2 regions of the Desulfosporosinus sp. genome follow, and region 2 is predicted to be linked to the other one. Evidence: riboswitches for the same ligand, from Rfam matches in the RefSeq annotation. Region 2 holds a riboswitch; the other holds the start of a gene.
The links. Region 2 has a riboswitch for glycine ahead of HGJ98_RS17895 (sodium:alanine symporter family protein). Riboswitches for the same ligand answer to the same signal wherever they lie in the genome.
Positions count from the first base shown of each region.

Region 1 (3,753 bases), 180 kb from region 2:
CGTTTCTTGCTTAGCAATCTAAATGATTTCGATCCTGCTAAGGACAAAGTTGCTTATCAAGACCTTCAGGAAATTGATCGGTGGGCTTTGCTTAAACTTTCTAAGGTCGTGGAACGCGTACTCCTTGGTTATGAGACTTATGAATTCCACTGGGCTTACCATACAATTCATAATTTCTGCACCATTGAATTAAGTGCCGTCTATCTGGATATTGTTAAGGATAGACTTTATGTTGAAGGGAAAACCTCGCTCCTTCGTCGCTCTGCACAGACAGTTCTTTATGAAGTCCTTGATGCTATGGTTCGTTTATTGGCCCCAATCTTGTCGTTTATGACAGAAGAAATCTGGCCATATATTCCAGGGGAAAAAACCACCGAAAATGTCCAAATGGCTGAAATGCCAAAGGTAAATTCAGAGTGGATGAATGAGAAAATTGCTGACCATTGGGATCAGATCTTAGAGTTGCGGTCGGATGTTTCCAAAGTTCTGGAAAAAGCTCGTCAAGAAAAATTAATTAATCATCCTTTAACTGCTCAGGTAGATCTTTATCCAACAGCTGCCCAGTTTGAATTTTTGACAAAGGTTCCAAACCTTGCTGAAATATTTATTGTTTCGAATTTAATTGTGCACGGGCCTCAAGAAGAACGACCTGAAGGGGTACAGGCTGCGGAAGGACACGAGGGATTGGGGATTCTCGTACAGCCAGCCAAAGGGGAAAAATGCGAACGATGCTGGATGTTTCATGAGGACGTTGGAAAGAACGAAGAGCATCCCACAATTTGCCCACGATGCAGTTCTGTTATTTCAGAGAAAAAATAACAGTAGACAATTTGAGTGAAAACGCATATTATTATGATAAGTTAATAGTTAATACCGAATGACACTAGCAGGAGAGATCTGATTAATTTCAGACGCCGAAGGAGAAATCCCTTGAAGTCGCTCTTTCAAGGGGGGAAGCTCTCAGGCAAATGTACTGCTAGAAGACGGGACTCTGGAGAGTTTCTTGTAAAAGAGAACACCAAAGGGGAAGCTGGCGACAGTGAATCTCTCAGGTTAAAGGACAGAGAAGGTGCGAATACGCACCTTCTCTGTCCTTTTTTATACTAATCAGAAAGTATAACTTTCGTTGATACTTTCTGAAGCATAAGTGCAACTAAGGTTGCCGCCTGCGCCTGCGGCTTGGCGCCAGCCAAGTTTTCTTTATTGATTTTCTTTGGAAGGATTTCTCACGGGTTACATGAGCTATTAGGTGGAACGATAAACATAAACGTATATGACATAAGATTGTTTCTAATAACTTTTTTATAAACGTTTAGGAATCGGGATTTAAAGTTTCAAGGATTTATTTGGAGGAGGTTTAAATATGGCTGCTGAAGCAAAACGTACGCCGCTTTACGAAGAACACTTAGGGGCTAAGGCTAAGCTCATTGACTTTGGCGGTTGGGAAATGCCTGTTCAGTATGCTGGTGTTATTGATGAACATCATACGGTGCGTACCAAAGCGGGTCTATTTGACGTCTCCCATATGGGAGAGATTGATGTTCGTGGAGAAGAGGCTTTGGCTTTTGTCCATATGCTGATTACCAATGACGCCAGTAAGCTTGAGGATGGCAAAATCCTTTATTCACCCATGTGCTATCCAAGTGGGGGTATTGTTGACGATTTGCTTGTCTATCGTTATAACCCACAACATTTTTTCCTAGTCGTCAATGCATCTAACGCGGATAAAGATTTTGCCTGGATGTTAGAGCAAGCTAAAAACTTTAATTGCAGCGTGGAGAATGTGTCGGATCAATACGCTCAACTTGCACTGCAGGGACCGCTGGCAGAAATCGTTTTACAGCGTTTAACAACGGTTAATCTTGCACAAATTAAGTATTATACCTTTACACATGGAGACATTCAGGGGATCAGCTGTCTTATTTCCAGAACGGGATATACAGGCGAAGACGGGTTCGAAATCTATCTTTCTCCTGAGTATGGACGAAAACTATGGCAAAAGATCTTGGAAGTTGGAGCACCGGATGGAGTACAACCGATAGGTTTAGGCGCTCGCGACACGTTGCGTTTTGAAGCCCGTCTTCCTTTGTACGGGAATGAGTTAGGGGCCGAGATAACTCCGCTTGAAGCAGGTCTTGGAATTTTCGTTAAGTTGGATAAAGAAGATTTTATTGGTAGGGATATACTCCTTACTCAAAAGGAACAAGGGATACCGCGTAAGTTGGTTGGGCTTGAAATGATTGACCGTGGAATTGCCAGATCCCATTACCCATTACAAAAAGATGGGCAAGAAATAGGATTTGTAACTTCAGGTTCATTCTCTCCCACGTTAAATAAAAATATTGCTCTGGGATTAATTCGAGCTGAGTTAGCGATTCAAGGTGAGACCCTAGACGTTATGATTCGCGGAAAAGCAGTGAAAGCTAAGATCATTCCTTCCCTCTTTTACAAGCGAAGCACTTGATCGAGGCCCCAAGTCGATAGTTTTTAGCGAAAAAATGTGGATGACCCTTTATACCCTAGGGTAGGATAACCAAAAAATGAGGAGGCTGATTTTAATGAATCCAGTAGAATTAAAGTATAGCAAAGAGCATGAGTATGCACGAGTTGAGGGAAATGTAGTAACCTTTGGAATTACAGATCATGCGCAGCATAGCCTTGGGGATGTTGTATTTGTTGAGCTTCCAGATGAGGGCGCAACAGTAACCGCTGGAAAATCTTACGGCACCGTGGAATCAGTAAAAGCAGTTTCGGATATCGTTGCTTCGGTTAGTGGAAACGTTGTTGAAGTCAATACTCAGGTCATGGATTCTCCAGATTTGCTTAACTCTGATCCCTATGGAGAAGGCTGGCTGGTTAAAGTCGAAGCAGATGATTTATCCTCGCTGGATGGTATGATGACAGCTGATGAATATGAGACGTTTTTAGCACAGGAGGATCATTAGAATGAACTTTATACCGAATACGGACAGCCAAAATCAACGGCTCTTAGCCCGTATCGGGGTTGAGTCTGTTGAGGATCTTTTTGCAGATATTCCAAAGGAAGTACGTTTGAAACGTCCTTTAGCGATTGCTGGTGGAATGTCAGAGCAGGAATTAGTCAAACACGTTAAAGGGTTAGCTAATCTTAATACAACGGTAGAAGGATACAGCTCGTACCTTGGTGCCGGAGCTTATGAGCATTTTATTCCAAGTTTCGTTGACCAATTATTGCTGCGTTCTGAATTTTATACGGCCTATACACCTTACCAACCAGAGATTAGCCAAGGAACGCTTCAAGCAATTTATGAATATCAAACGTTAGTCTGTGAATTAACCGGCATGGATGTAACGAATGCCTCGATGTATGATGGTGCCTCGGCCTTAGCAGAGGCAGCTCTGATGACCTGCGACGCAACACGACGGGAGAAAGTGCTTGTCTTGCAAACCATACATCCGGAATATCGAGACGTGCTAAAAACCTATCTGCCCCCTCGTGGAGTAGAACTTGTTGAAATTCCTTTCCAAAATGGGGTTATGGACCAAGGCGCTTTTGAAGCTGCTCTTCAAGAAGATATTGCAGGTGTACTCGTTCAAAACCCGAACTTTTTTGGAAACCTTGAAAAGGCCCAGGACATTGTGCATCTTGCTCATGCCAAAGGAGCATTAGTGGTTATGTCAGTCAACCCGGTTTCTTTAGGATTGCTAAAATCCCCAGGTGAATGTGGTGCAGATATCGTGGTCGGGGAAGGACAGCCCTTTGGCAATCCCCTA
Region 1 covers NZ_JABZFS010000076.1:52,593-56,345, forward strand. The annotation lists gene ileS (isoleucine--tRNA ligase) at 1-819, shown strand, start outside; glycine riboswitch at 878-986, shown strand; gene gcvT (glycine cleavage system aminomethyltransferase GcvT) at 1,364-2,464, shown strand; gene gcvH (glycine cleavage system protein GcvH) at 2,559-2,945, shown strand; gene gcvPA (aminomethyl-transferring glycine dehydrogenase subunit GcvPA) at 2,947-3,753, shown strand, end outside.
Region 1: it holds a riboswitch for glycine, as region 2 does, so the genes downstream of both, gcvT (glycine cleavage system aminomethyltransferase GcvT) here and HGJ98_RS17895 (sodium:alanine symporter family protein) in region 2, are expected to answer to the same signal.

Region 2 (3,753 bases):
GTTGCAGTTATGGGTTGCGTAGTTAATGGACCTGGAGAGGCCCGTGAAGCTGATTACGGGATCGCCGGCGGTAAAGGTATGGGGCTTTTATTTCGCAAAGGAGAGATTGTAGCCCGTCTTCCGGAAGAAGAATTGTTAGCGGCCTTGCTCCAAGAAATTGAGGAGTATGTCCGGGGACATCAGAAACTTTAGTTTAAATCCATTGGGATAGGAAGCAAAATGAATGATAAAATAATGAAAGGAATGGACATCATGCGCGTCAGCCAACTATTAAATCCTACACTCCGTGAGGTTCCGGCAGAAGCTGAAATCATCAGCCATAAACTGATGCTTCGGGCAGGATTAATTCGCAAATCTGCATCTGGTCTATATACCTATTTGCCACTGGGGTTGAGAGTCTTAAGAAAGATCGAGTCCATTGTTCGTGAAGAGATGGATGCTAAAGGCGGACAAGAAGTTCTGATGCCAATTATGCAGCCAGCAGAATTATGGAAAGAGAGTGGTCGCTGGGATGTATACGGCGCAGAGTTATTTCGCCTAAAAGATCGCCATAATCGAGAGTTCTGCCTCGGTCCTACCCATGAAGAAATCATCACTGACCTTGTTCGGGGTGAGATACGATCTTATAAACAGCTGCCCGTACTTCTTTATCAAATTCAAAACAAATATCGGGACGAGCGACGTCCACGCTTTGGATTAATGCGGGGACGGGAATTCGTTATGAAAGATCTGTATTCCTTTGATCGTGATGAGGCAGGCCTTCACGAGAATTATGTAAAAATGTACGATGCCTACTGTCGAATTTTTTCTCGCTGTGGTTTAACCTATCGTCCTGTCGAGGCGGATCCGGGTGCCATTGGAGGTACGGGTGGATCACATGAGTTTATGGTGCTGGCGGATTCTGGGGAAAATTCGGTAGTTTATTGCTCAGGTTGCGATTATGCTGCAAATATGGAAAAATCCGAGTGTCGTCCCCAAGCAACCGAAGACACAGCTCCTGAAGGACAGCGAGCCTTAGTGCCGACTCCAGGAGTTAAGAGCATTGACGACCTCAGTAAGTTTTTGGCTGTACCAAAAAGCTCCCTAGTTAAGTCATTGCTATATCAAGGAGATGAAAAGACCTTTTTAGTCTTGATACGTGGTGACCGTACCTTGAATGAGATAAAATTGAACAATGCTTTAGGTGGATTTATATCTCTCCAACTCGCTGCTCCCGAGTTAGTCGAAAACATTCTTGGATGTGGACCAGGGTCTGTGGGACCAGTAGGGGTGCCTGAGGGGCTTATGGTTATCGCTGATGCAGAGGTTCCTCTTATGAAAAGGGCTGTATGCGGAGCAAACAAGGCGGAGCATCACTATGTTGATGCTATTCCTGGTCAAGATTTCAGAATTGATCAGGTCCACGATTTAAGGATGGTTGAACCCGGTGAAGAATGTCTAAAATGTGGGGCCCCCCTTAAAGAAGCAAGAGGAATTGAAGTAGGTCAAGTTTTCAAACTTGGAACAAAATACAGTAAAGCACTGGGAGCGAACTATCTAGATGAAAACGGAGTCGAGAAGAGTTGTGTAATGGGTTGTTATGGTGTTGGGGTAAGCAGAACCATTGCCGCTGCCATCGAACAGAACCATGATGACAATGGAATTATCTGGCCTATGCCGATTGCTCCATACCACTGTATCATCGTAACTGCAAGCACAAAAGATGCCTTAGTCGTAGAGACCGCTGATAAACTCTATCAGGAGCTAAAGAACCTCGGAGTGGAAGTGGTTCTTGACGATCGAGATGAACGTGCGGGTGTAAAATTCAAGGATGCAGATCTGGTTGGATATCCTCTAAGAGTGACCTTAGGAAGTAAAACCTTAGCCAATGGTCAAGTTGAACTAAGAGAGCGTAAAACCGGTGAAACACACCTGGTGCAGGTTGCAGACCTGGCTCAACAGGTAAAGGAAATCATTGATAAAGCGTTACTTTGTTAGTATTAAGGACGTCGACATCTCGGTTTCAAGAGAGTAGAGAAGTAGTGGAGGTCTTTTCCAACCAAGAGGAAATGACCTCCACGTTATTAATTCAAAAATTTTTCTTGAATAATGCATTACAAAAAACTATAATGTTAATTAAATTATTCTTAACTAAATACAGCTGGATGAAATTTACGGGAGAGTGGCTATGGCCTGCCGAAGAGGTTGTACTTTCAGGCGCTTGAATTCAAGTAGGACCGTAAATGGACAGGACTCTGGAGAGACCCAAATGAATGGGCGCCGAAGGGGCAACGCAACGATGCATTGCTAATCTCTCAGGCAAAAGGACAGAGTATTATAGGTTTAATAAAAGGGCACTTTTTAGAGTGATCTTTTTTAGGCTTATATTACCAATGCAATCCAGAGTCAAATCGCTAAGATTTGGCTCTTTTTTATATAAAAGATGTAGTACTAATAAACTACACACAGAGGGATTAGAGAAGGAAAGTTAAGGAGGAGGAAAAAGACATGCAAGCATTTCACGATCTTATTATCTGGTTAAACGACTATCTCTGGGGACCCCCGATGCTGATATTACTTTTTGGAACGCACTTATTTCTAACCTTTCGGACTCGTTTCATCCAAAGGTACATTTTCAAAGCCATTAAACTATCTCTAACTAAGGATGAATCTGCTGAGGGAGATGTAAGTCAATTTGGTGCCCTCACGACGGCATTAGCAGCTACGATAGGTACTGGTAACATCGTCGGTGTCTCTACTGCAGTAGCCCTGGGGGGGCCTGGTGCTGTGCTTTGGTGCTGGCTAACGGGGGTATTCGGGATCTCCACCAAGTACTCCGAGGCGCTATTATCTGTTAAATATCGGGTTAAGACCTCCGATGGAACAATGCTTGGCGGCCCTATGTATGCACTTGAGAACGGTCTTGGCCAAAAGTGGCTAGCGGTCTTATTCTGTATTTTTACGGCCATTGCCGCGTTTGGGATTGGCAATACGGTCCAAGCTAATTCAATTTCAGGGATGATTAATGAGACGTTTCATATCTCTCCTTATATTACTGGTGGTTTTATGGCTTTACTTACCGGTATTGTCATTCTCGGTGGTGTAAAGTCCATTGCTCGCGTGTGTGAGAAACTTGTACCTTTTATGGCGTTCTTTTATGTGCTTGGTTGCATTGTTATTTTAGTTCTTAATTCTTCCTATGTACTGCCTGCCATCAGCTTAATCTTTAAATCTGCCTTCACCCCTCAAGCTGCCGGCGGTGGTTTCATCGGAGCTTCTATTATGATGGCTGCTCGCTATGGTATAGCCCGCGGTTTGTTCTCTAATGAGTCAGGCTTAGGATCTGCTCCTATCGTGGCAGCAGCGGCCCAAACAAGAAACCCTGTTCGCCAAGCGTTAGTCTCTGCCAGCGGAACCTTCTGGGATACTGTTGTGGTTTGCGCAATGACAGGTATTGTCGTAGTAAGCAGCATAATGAGCAACCCGGCAGCAGCTGAAGGACTAAAAGGAGCTGCTCTGACTAACATGGCCTTTGCTCAGATTCCTGTCGTTGGTCCAATTGTTCTTACTGTTGGACTGTTAACCTTTGTATTTTCGACGATCCTTGGATGGTCCTATTATGGTGAAAGAGCAATTGAATACTTATTTGGAAAAGTAGCCATAGTCCCCTACCGCGTTCTGTGGGTAATCGCTGTATTCTTCGGCTCTATAATGACCCTTCAACTCGTTTGGGATATGGCAGATGCCATGAATGCAATGATGGCCATACCGAAC
Region 2 covers NZ_JABZFS010000076.1:230,461-234,213, forward strand. The annotation lists gene ispG (flavodoxin-dependent (E)-4-hydroxy-3-methylbut-2-enyl-diphosphate synthase) at 1-192, shown strand, start outside; gene HGJ98_RS17890 (proline--tRNA ligase) at 253-1,977, shown strand; glycine riboswitch at 2,225-2,320, shown strand; gene HGJ98_RS17895 (sodium:alanine symporter family protein) at 2,488-3,753, shown strand, end outside.